Linked DNA regions of Glaciimonas sp. PCH181. The protein of the gene in region 1 interacts with the protein of each later gene in a pairwise test. Links are inferred from orthologs where the notes say so. Each region holds a gene or a part of one and is shown on either strand. Other genes may lie near its edges.

Evidence for each region. Proteins that work in one complex are often made in the same cells at the same time.
Region 2: the proteins of serC (region 1) and selB interact in binary tests that used the Escherichia coli proteins (3 or more experiments, as listed by UniProt). The link is inferred for Glaciimonas sp. PCH181 from one-to-one orthologs.

The regions. Positions count from the first base shown.
Region 1 is NZ_PYFP01000002.1:436,261-441,635, reverse strand. The notes cover bases 897-3,835. They hold serC (3-phosphoserine/phosphohydroxythreonine transaminase), read left to right. Parts: upstream 897-1,779; coding sequence 1,780-2,892; downstream 2,893-3,835. Other genes in these bases: pheA (prephenate dehydratase), read left to right, coding at 3,177-3,835; gyrA (DNA gyrase subunit A), read left to right, coding at 897-1,621. Also shown: more of gyrA, read left to right, coding at 1-896; more of pheA, read left to right, coding at 3,836-4,250; hisC (histidinol-phosphate transaminase), read left to right, coding at 4,403-5,375. UniProt on the Escherichia coli protein: Catalyzes the reversible conversion of 3-phosphohydroxypyruvate to phosphoserine and of 3-hydroxy-2-oxo-4-phosphonooxybutanoate to phosphohydroxythreonine. Is involved in both pyridoxine and serine biosynthesis.
Region 2 is NZ_PYFP01000001.1:595,787-601,222, forward strand. Bases 1,419-4,418 are described here. They hold selB (selenocysteine-specific translation elongation factor), read left to right. Parts: upstream 1,419-1,949; coding sequence 1,950-3,887; downstream 3,888-4,418. Other genes in these bases: selA (L-seryl-tRNA(Sec) selenium transferase), read left to right, coding at 1,419-1,953; C7W93_RS02575 (IS256 family transposase), read right to left, coding at 4,310-4,418. Outside these bases: formate dehydrogenase accessory protein FdhE, read left to right, coding at 1-469; more of selA, read left to right, coding at 466-1,418; more of C7W93_RS02575, read right to left, coding at 4,419-5,436. UniProt on the Escherichia coli protein: Translation factor necessary for the incorporation of selenocysteine into proteins. It probably replaces EF-Tu for the insertion of selenocysteine directed by the UGA codon. SelB binds GTP and GDP.

The sequences.
Region 1 (5,375 bases):
CGTCTTTGAATTACGCAAAGCACGCGAACGTGGTCACGTGCTGGAAGGTTTGGCCGTTGCATTGGCGAATATCGATGATTTCATCGCTATCATCAAAGCAGCGCCAACGCCACCAGTCGCAAAAGCCGGTTTGATGGAGCGCTCGTGGGATTCGTCCGTCGTGCGCGATATGTTGCAACGTACCGGCGCAGAAAACAGTGGCGGTATTAATGCTTTCCGCCCGGAAAATCTGCCTCTGCATTACGGCATTCAAACTGACGGTTTGTACAAACTGTCGGATGATCAGGCGCAAGAAATCTTGCAAATGCGTTTGCAACGTTTGACTGGTCTGGAGCAGGACAAGATTGTTAACGAGTACAAAGACGTGATGGTCACTATCGCTGATTTGCTCGACATTTTGGCTAATCCAGAGCGCGTAACGGTCATCATTACAGATGAAATGAACGCGGCTAAAAACGAATACGGCATCGGTAATAAAGATGAGCGTCGTTCGCAGATCGAACTCAATCCTACTGATCTGGGCACCGAAGATTTGATCACGCCGCAAGACATGGTGGTCACTTTGTCGCATACCGGCTATATGAAATCGCAACCGGTTTCCGAATATCGCGCGCAAAAGCGTGGTGGACGCGGCAAGCAGGCGATGGCGACGAAAGAAGATGACTGGATCGATCAGTTGTTTGTCGGCAATACGCATGATTACATTTTGTGTTTCAGCAATCGCGGTCGCTTGTATTGGCTGAAAATCTGGGAAGTCCCACAAGGTTCACGTAACTCACGCGGCAAGCCGATTGTGAATATGTTCCCGCTACAAGACGGTGAAAAAATCACCGTTGTGTTGCCATTATCTGGCGACAATCGTAGCTTCCCGGAAGATCGTTATATCTTTATGTCGACTAGCCTCGGCACTGTTAAAAAGACACCTTTATCGGATTTCAGTAATCCACGTAAAGCGGGGATTATTGCCGTCGATCTGGACGAAGGCGATTTTCTGATCGGTGCAGCGCTGACTGATGGACAGCACGATGTCATGCTGTTCTCCGACTCTGGCAAAGCAGTGCGCTTTGATGAAAACGATGTACGTCCGATGGGTCGTACCGCACGCGGTGTGCGCGGTATGAATCTGGAAGACGGACAGCAAGTTATTGCTTTGCTGGTTGCCGAGAACGAACAACAATCTGTCCTGACCGCAACTGAAAACGGTTACGGAAAACGTACTCCTATTACTGAGTACACCCGTCATGGCCGTGGTACGAAGGGGATGATTGCGATTCAGACCAGTGAGCGTAACGGTAAAGTTGTTGCCGCTACGCTGGTTGAACCTAGCGATGAAATTATCCTGATCACTACCGGTGGCGTGTTGATTCGCACTCGTGTCGCAGAGATTCGCGAGATGGGCCGCGCTACGCAAGGCGTGACGCTGATCGCGGTTGAAGACGGCACCAAGCTGAGCGGTTTGCAGCGCGTGATGGAAAGCGATGTTGAAGAAGTAATTGAAGAAAACGTAGAAGCCCCGATCTCTGATGCTAATGTTGCTACCGATGCTGCGGCTGACGGTGGTAATGAAGGCGGAGATGACAGCGCTTCTGGCAAAGAAAGCGGTCCTGCCGACGTTGAGTAATTGGCGTTAAAGTGGTCACGCAGAAGGATGTTTCCTTCCGCCTGACCACATTTTATTGCCCTTCAGACTCCTCTGCAACGTTGTAAATATATCCTTTGTTGCACAAGTAATTTTTCAGAAAATCTCGCTGTCCCTAGCTTTTATTGACGAGTGTCAACATGCCTATCTTTAATTTTTCTGCTGGTCCCGCCGTATTACCTAAAGAAGTGCTGCAACAAGCTGCTGCTGAAATGCTGGACTGGCACGGTAGTGGTATGTCAGTCATGGAAATGAGTCATCGCGGCAGCGAGTTTATGTCGATACTAGAAAACGCGCAGCGCGATTTCCGCGAGTTATTGGGGATTCCCGCTAACTATAAAGTTCTGTTTTTGCAGGGTGGTGCGATTGCCGAGAATGCCATCATTCCGATGAATCTGGCGGCGCGACTGAGCGCTGACAATTCCTTGCCAGGCACTGCCGATTACATCAATACAGGTTCTTGGTCGACCAAGTCGATTAAGGAAGCAAAACGTTATTGCAACGTTAATGTTGCAGCTTCTTCAGAGCCGCAAAAATTTGCACAGATTCCATCGCGTGACAGCTGGCAGCTTTCTAAAGACGCCGCATACGTCCATATTTGCACCAATGAAACTATCGATGGCGTGGAGTTTCAATTTACGCCAGAAGTTGCTGGGGAGACCAATGGCGCACCGTTAGTCGCAGACATGTCATCGCACATTTTGTCGCGCCCGGTGGATGTGGCTAAATACGGCGTTATTTATGGTGGCGCGCAGAAAAATATCGGGCCTGCTGGTTTGACGATCGTGGTGGTCCGGGAAGACTTACTCGGTCATGCCATGCCAAGTTGCCCATCGGCCTTCGACTGGAAAATCGTCGCTGATAACGATTCCATGTACAACACGCCGCCGACTTATGCGATTTATATTGCCGGACTGGTATTCCAATGGCTCAAGCGGCAGGGCGGCGTAGCGGCGATGGAGCAAGTGAATATCGCTAAGGCCGGATTGTTGTACGATTATCTGGATTCCACTGATTTCTATCAAACAAAAATTGCCGCAGATTGTCGCTCGCGCATGAATGTTCCGTTCTTTTTGCGTGACGAGACCCGCAACGCCGACTTTCTCGGCGGCGCGAAAGAACAGGGTTTGTTGCAGCTGAAAGGACACAAATCCGTTGGCGGTATGCGGGCGTCGATTTACAACGCTATGCCAATGGCTGGTGTACAGGCGTTGGTTGCTTATTTGAAAGAATTTGAAAAGCGATACGGATAATCACCGGTCGCGGGGAGAGCGATTGGTATCCTGACTAATCCGTAAGTATTCTTATTGAGCAGGGCTTACGGGCGCATTTACCAAAGCCATCTTGGGCGGTATTTAAACGTAATAAAGTCAGGTCTTACGCAAAACTGTTTCAGCAACGTGTTGATCAAAACTTGCCAATGAAGACAGTGCGCCGATGTGGGCCTGTTGAGGAAGTTAACGTTAATAGACGTGCCGTCGCTGGGGTATTTAGCGTTATTTCTTAGAGTGTAAAAAGCGACGCAACCACCATCATCATGATCCAAGAAAAACTTCTACCGTTACGCCAGAAAATCGATGACATTGACGCGCAAATTCTGGTGCTGTTAAATCGCCGTGCCCAGTTGGCGCAAGAAGTGGGGCATGTAAAAGCGGAAACCAATGCCCCCGTGTTTCGACCGGAGCGTGAAGCGCAGGTATTACGTAGCGTTGCGGATCGCAATCCCGGACCGCTGCAATCTGGCGATGTGCAGACCATTTTCCGAGAAGTAATGTCGGCTTGCCGGGCACTGGAAAAACGTGTCACCGTCGCCTATCTAGGCCCCGCTGGCACCTTCAGCGAGCAGGCCGTATATCAGCAATTTGGTCACGCGGTGGATAGCATGGCGTGCGCATCGATTGATGAGGTGTTTCGTGCCGCAGAAGCCGGAACCGCCGATTTTGGCGTGGTGCCAATCGAAAACTCATCCGAAGGCGTCATCAACAGAACCCTGGATTTATTGTTGCAAACGACCTTGCGCATTAGTGGCGAAGTCGCGATTCCGGTACATCATAGTCTGATGACAAAAGATGGAACGACTGATCATGTAACGCGGATTTGTGCGCACTCGCAGGCGTTGGCGCAATGTAACGCGTGGCTAAATCAGCACTATCCCAATATTGAACGACTCGCGGTGGCCTCTAACGCCGAAGCGGCGCGTATGGCCAGCGAAGATGTGACCGTTGCAGGGATTGCGGGCGAGCTTGCCGCGCAAACTTACGGTGTGCAAATCGTCAGTGCGCACATTCAGGATGATCCGCACAACCGCACACGTTTTGCGGTAATCGGTCGCTTGCACACGACCCCAAGCGGCAAGGATCAGACTTCCTTAGTGTTATCGGTGCCGAACAAAGCAGGCGCTGTATATAGTCTGTTGTCGCCGCTCGCCAGTCACGGGGTATCGATGAGCCGTTTTGAGTCGCGGCCTGCGCGAATGGGCGCATGGGAATATTATTTTTACGTGGATGTTGAAGGTCATGAGCAGGACGAAAAAGTTGCCAAGGCATTAGCTGAACTCAAGCAAAATGCGGCGTTTTTTAAGTTACTTGGCTCTTATCCGCTCAGTCTTTAATACTGCTATTAAGTCTATGGTCTGGTCGACCATAGCTGCAATATGAATGTTTGATACCGCTACATTCACCACGCTCAATACAAACGATTTATCTTCCAGTCACACCGATACTGTGACAAAAATTTGCTTATTATTTCTATAGAAAGCACACGATGTCGATTCAATTTGGTCCAGAGTATGTTCGCGCCATTGCGCCGTATCAGGGCGGCAAGCCGATAGCTGAAGTAGCCCGAGAATTCGGTCTTGATGAAGCCAAAATTATCAAGCTTGCTTCGAACGAAAATCCGTTAGGTATGCCGGAATCTGCGCGCGTGGCGATGCAAGCGGCGGTCGCGGATATTGGTCGTTATCCGGATGCCAATGGGTTTGATCTGAAGGCCGCGATCATGGCCAAATATGATGTTCCCGCAGACTGGATCACACTGGGGAATGGCAGTAACGATATTCTGGAGCTCGCCACCCACGCCTTTGTGCAGCCGGGCCAAGCTGCAATGTATTCTGAGTTTTCTTTCGTCGTGTATGGCTTGGCGACGCAGGCGGCTGGTGCGCGCGCTATCGTAGTACCGTCCAAGGATTTTGGACACGATTTGCCAGCAATGGCCGCCGCGATTACAGAGGATACGCGTCTGATTTTTATCGCGAATCCGAACAATCCGACGGGTACTTTTTTGCCGTCGGCTGACATCGCTGCTTTCTTGCAACGCGTGCCGCCGAATGTTGTGGTGGTGCTGGACGAAGCTTATAACGAATATTTACCCCCTGAGTTGCAATTCGACGCGATTGCGTGGGTGCGTCAGTATCCGAATTTACTGGTTTCGCGCACGATGTCGAAAGCGTATGGCTTGGCAGGATTACGTATCGGCTTTGGGATTGCCCAACCGGCTGTGACGGATTTGCTGAACCGCATTCGTCAGCCTTTCAATGTTAATTCGTTGGCACAAGCAGCGGCGATTGCCGCGCTCAATGACAAGCCGTTTTTGCAACGCAGCGCCCAGGTCAATACCGAAGGCTATGCGCAATTGACGGAAGCATTTGAAGCGTTGAAGCTGACTTATGTGCCATCGTTTGGTAATTTTGTGATGGTTAAGGTCGGCGATGATGACGGCGCTGGGGCGCGTGTCAATC
Region 2 (5,436 bases), on another replicon or contig:
AGATGTGCCTGCACTGGAAACCGGCACGTTGTGCCCGGTTTGCGGTTCGCCGCCAGTCGCCAGCGTGATACGCATCGGCGGTCAGTCGCAAGGCTATCGTTACTTACATTGCGGCCTGTGCGCCAGCGAATGGCATATGGTGCGCGTCAAATGTTCGCATTGCGAGAAAAACGCCAATATTGCCTATCAAGGTTTGGATGGGCGTAGCAATACAGGGGATGAGACAGACAATGGGCAGAAAACCGACGCACCGCTGACTAACAAAGCCAATGACCCGCAAAAAGTTATCCGTGCCGAAACCTGCGACGACTGCCACACCTATCGCAAAATTGTTAATCAAGAACATGATTACGAGGTTGACCCGCTAGCCGACGATCTGGCTAGTTTAATGCTGGATGTATTGGTGACCGAGGCCGGTTATACCCGCGCCAGCATGAATCCTTTACTTTGGTTTGGCGCACCAGAATGACTACTTCAACATCAGCGTTGGATAGCAATGCCGCTTTTGCGGCGCGTTTGCCCTCGGTCGAGCGGATACTCGCGGATACATCATGTACAGCGTTGATCGAAAAATATGGCCGTACCCAAACACTGGCGGCGGTGCGCGCGCTGCTGGCAGAACTACGAGAGGAAATCGCCGGACCACGCACAACAGAAACGCCCCCGATCGCTGTCATTGATGAGATTACAGCCTTGAACGCGGTAATTGCCGAGCGTTTGGCAACGGCCGCCATTTCGCCGTTAAAGCAAGTTTTCAATCTAACCGGCACGGTGTTGCATACCAGTCTTGGTCGGGCGATTCTGCCGGACGTTGCTATTTGCGGGGTGGTGGATGCATTGCGTGCGCCGATGAATCTGGAGTTCGATTTAGCCACCGGCAAGCGGGGCGACCGCGATGATTTGGTCGAAGATTTACTGTGTGAGCTGACCGGCGCAGAAGCCGCGACCGTGGTCAACAACAACGCTGCCGCCGTGTTGCTGATGTTGAGCGCATTGGCGTCACGTCGAGAAGTGATCGTTTCTCGTGGCGAGTTGGTCGAGATCGGAGGTGGGTTCCGTATTCCCGACATTATGATGCGGGCCGGTGCCAAGTTGCGTGAAGTCGGTACCACCAATCGCACGCACCTGAGCGACTATGCGGATGCCATTGGCCCGCGCACAGCATTGCTGATGAAAGTGCATTGCAGCAATTATGTGATTCAGGGTTTTACTACGAGCGTAGAAGTCGATCAATTGGCGCGGCTGGGGAAAATCCATAACGCCCCGACCGTGGTCGATTTGGGCAGCGGCACGTTGGTTGATCTATCGCAGTATGGCTTGCCGTGCGAAACAACGGTCCGCCAGACCATCGAGGCCGGGGCTGATCTGGTGACGTTTAGCGGCGACAAGCTGCTGGGTGGCCCGCAGGCGGGACTGATCGTCGGGCGCGCCGACTTGATCAAAAAAATTAAACGTCATCCGCTAAAGCGGGCTTTGCGTGTTGGAAAGCTGACGCTGGCCGCACTGGCACCGGTTCTTGGTTTATATCGTAGCCCCGAGTTTTTGCCGCAACAGTTGACAACGTTGCGGCTGTTGACGCGTCCGCAGGCGGAAATACGGGCACAGGCAGAAATCCTGACGCCGCTGCTGCAACAGGCGCTGGGTGATCGGTATGTTGTTGCCGCCGAACCGCTGTTTAGTCAAATTGGCAGTGGTGCATTGCCGGTCGATTTGTTGCCTAGTTATGGATTTTCGGTGCGGGTGAGCCGATCTCATCCGGCCAGGCCTCGCGGGAAATCGGGGCTTTCTCAACTTGAGAAATGGTTGCGCGAATTGCCGCGTCCCGTCATCGGGCGGATTGCCAACGATACTTTGTGGTTGGATTTGCGTTGTCTGGAAAGTGCCGACGAAGCGCAGTTCACAGCGCAGTTGATGGCGCCATTGCGCGAACCTATAACGACGGTGACGCCATGATCGTCGGCACTGCCGGGCATATCGACCACGGCAAAACTACCTTGACGCGTGCTTTGACTGGCGTGGATACCGACCGCCTGAAAGAAGAAAAAGAACGCGGTATTTCGATTGAGCTTGGGTACGCTTATTTGCCTTTGCCGAACGGCGATGTACTTGGTGTGATTGATGTGCCGGGGCATGAGAAATTGATTCATGCGATGGCTGCCGGGGCCAGTGGGATTGATTTTGCTTTGCTGGTGATTGCTGCCGACGATGGCGTCATGCCGCAAACGCGCGAGCATCTGGCGATACTGGAAATACTGGGGGTTGCGCGTGGCGCGGTGGCGTTGACCAAGATTGATCGAGTCGATGCAGATCGGCTGGTCGAAGTTGAGGTTGATATTGCAGCGTTGTTGGCGTCGACGCCATTTTCGGGTGCGCCGATTTTTCGGACACAGGCTAATGTGGCGGACGATCCCGGTGTGGCAGCGTTGCTGGCGCATCTTATTGCGGTGGCGGCGGGGATGTCTGCTCGTGCTGATCAGCGCTTGTTTCGGCTCGGGATAGATCGGGTTTTTACACTGGCTGGATACGGGACGATTGTTGCCGGTACGGCGCTGGCGGGGTCTGTGTCAACTGATGACACGTTGGTGTTGGCCCCGAGCGGTGAGCAAGTACGGGTGCGTAGTATTCATGCGCAGAATCGACCTGCGGCTGTCGGGTATGCCGGTCAGCGCCTGGCGTTGAATCTGGTAGGAATCGGGCGCGAGCAAATCAATCGTGGAGATTGGATTTTGTCACCTGCGCTGGCTGAATGTTCGGAGCGGATTGATATTGATTTGCGGTTGCTGAACGATGCGGGTTTGCCGCTGAAATCATGGTCGCCGGTACATGTACATTTGGGGGCGAGTCATCGGACTGCGCATGCCGTTTTGCTGGATGGCGATGTGTTGGCGGCAGGGCAGTCGGGCAGGGTGCAATTGGTGTTTGATGTGTCGGTGCATGCAGTGCCGGGGGATCGCTTGGTGGTGCGAAATGCGCAGGCTTCGCGGACGATTGGCGGCGGGATTGTGTTGGATCCGGTTGGTCCGGCTTACAAGCGGCGCAGTCCGGCGCGCAATGCGTGGCGGGATGGCTTGGCTGCGTTTGTGGCGTCTGGTGATTGTGGCGGGCTGCTGGATTGCAGCCCGGTAGGATTGCTGCGTTCTGTGTTGGTGCGGTTGTCACAGGTGCCTGCGGATCGGTTGGTGTTGCCGCCCGATACGCGGATTATTCCTTTGCGGGAAGGGGATGCTTTGTTGATCTCTCAGGCGGCGGTGGATGCACTTGCCGGGCGTGCGGTGGATGCTTTGCAGGGGTTTCATGCGGTGACGCCGGATGAAGTGGGGCCGCAGATTGGGCGGTTGCGGAGGATTGTTGCGCCGGATCTTGATACGGCTTTGTGGCGCGTTGTGGTGGGGGATTTGTGTGCTGCGGGTGTGGTGGTGCAGCAGGGGCCGTGGTTGCGGTTGGCGGAGCACACGGTGGCGTTGAGTGCTGATGATGTGGCGTTGGCGAACGTGTTGCTGGCGACGTTGGATGCGGCGGAGTTTAGTCCACCGTGGGTAAGGGATTTGGCGCGTGAGCATGGCGTGGATGAGTCGGTTGCACGGGATTTGTTGTGCAAGCTTGCTAAGCTTGGGCAAGTTAGTCAGGTGGTGAAGGATTTGTTTTATCATCCTGCGCGGACTGATGAGTTGGCGCGGATGGTGGTTGTTCTTGCTGGCGGTGGAGATAGAGATAGTGATGCGCCTTTGCTACCGGTTAGCGCTGCGGCTTTTCGGGATGCTACTGGTTTGGGACGTAAACGGGCGATTCAGTTATTGGAGTTCTTTGATCGCGTCGGCTATACTCGGCGGCGGGGGGATGCGCACTTGGTGCGGGTTAATGGGTCGATGGGGTATGTTGATCATTAGAGGTGGTTGTGTTTGGAAGGTATACGCATCCGGTGGTGCGGCCGGGCTTCAAACCCGGTAGGGGGCGTCAGCCGCTTCTTCGTAAGTTCGACTCTTGCTGCCTTCCGCCTTAGGTTTTTTGTTTGGTTTGATTCGTTAGCTGGTGATTGAAACGGGTCTTTCTCTGCTTCAGCTATCAACCATAAGAATAACTCCATAAAACCCAAAATCTAAAAATTACTAATTGACCTCCGTTTTTATCAGAGGTAAGGTGGCAACGCTCCTCTCATAGGAGCTGGGTTTGACAGCCTGATTGAAGAAGTGCGGACCGCGTCATGTGGGCTGTATAGTCGTTCGTCCTCACTGGGCGGCGGTGGCGGGGAAGCCTTCGGGCTTGCTGGCTTTTTTCGAGGCTGTAAACAATTCTGTGTAACTGCCCGACTTCAAATAAACGGTTTCAACCGTTCATCAAACTGAATAATAAACCGACTCATAGCCGATCGCCAGTCTCGGATCGGCATGGTCCATTTTTTTGCGGCTGCGTCGACCGCCAAATAAATGACCTTGCGCACCGAGTCATCGGTAGAGAAGACCTTGCGCTTGTTGATAGCGTGGCGAATGACGCTATTGAGCGATTCAATGGCATTCGTGGTGTAAATCGCCTTGCGAATTTCGCTTGGATAGGCGAATAGCGTATTGATGTTATGCCAGTTGCTTTGCCACGATTTACTGATTTGCGGATATTGCGCATCCCACTGCTGGGCAAACTGCTCCAGAGCCAGTAGCGCTTGCTCCTCGGTAGTCGACTGGTAAATCGTCTTCAAACCTGCCGTCACTTCTTTGTAGTGCTTCCAGCTGACATATTTGAGAGAGTTACGGACCATATGAATAATGCAAAGCTGGATTTGTGTCTGTGGATAGACCGTGGCAATGGCATCAGGAAAGCCCTTTAAGCCATCAACACAGGCGATCAGGATGTCTTGCAAGCCACGATTTTTTAGCTCCGTGAGGACACCTAGCCAGAATTTTTCCCCTTCATTTTCTGCCAGCCACATTCCTAAGAGCTCTTTTTGCCCTTGTAAATTGACGCCCAGTGCCAGGAAGACTGCTTTGTTAATGACTTGATTATCTTGCCGTACTTTCACCACCAGGCAGTCGAGGTAGACGATGGGATACAGGCCATCCAGTGGACGGCTTTGCCAGGCAACGATGCGTTCTTTGACACTGTCGGTGACTTTGGAAATGAGGGCTGGCGAGACGTCAGCGTCGTACAATTCCTTAAAGGTCGCGACGATTTCACGTGTGGTCATGCCCTTGGCGTACAGGCTCAGAATCTGATCATCCATATGGGTTAAGCGCGTTTGCTGCTTTTTAACCAGTTGCGGTTCAAACGAGCCTTCCCGGTCCCGTGGGGTGATGATCTCCACTTCGCCATACTGGCTTTTTAAGGTCTTGCTGGATGAGCCGTTACGCACATTGCTCAGCGCCCGCGGTTGATGTTTCTCGAAGCCAAGATGCTCGCGCATTTCCGCATTGAGCGCCGCCTCTACCGTCATTTTTAACAATTGCT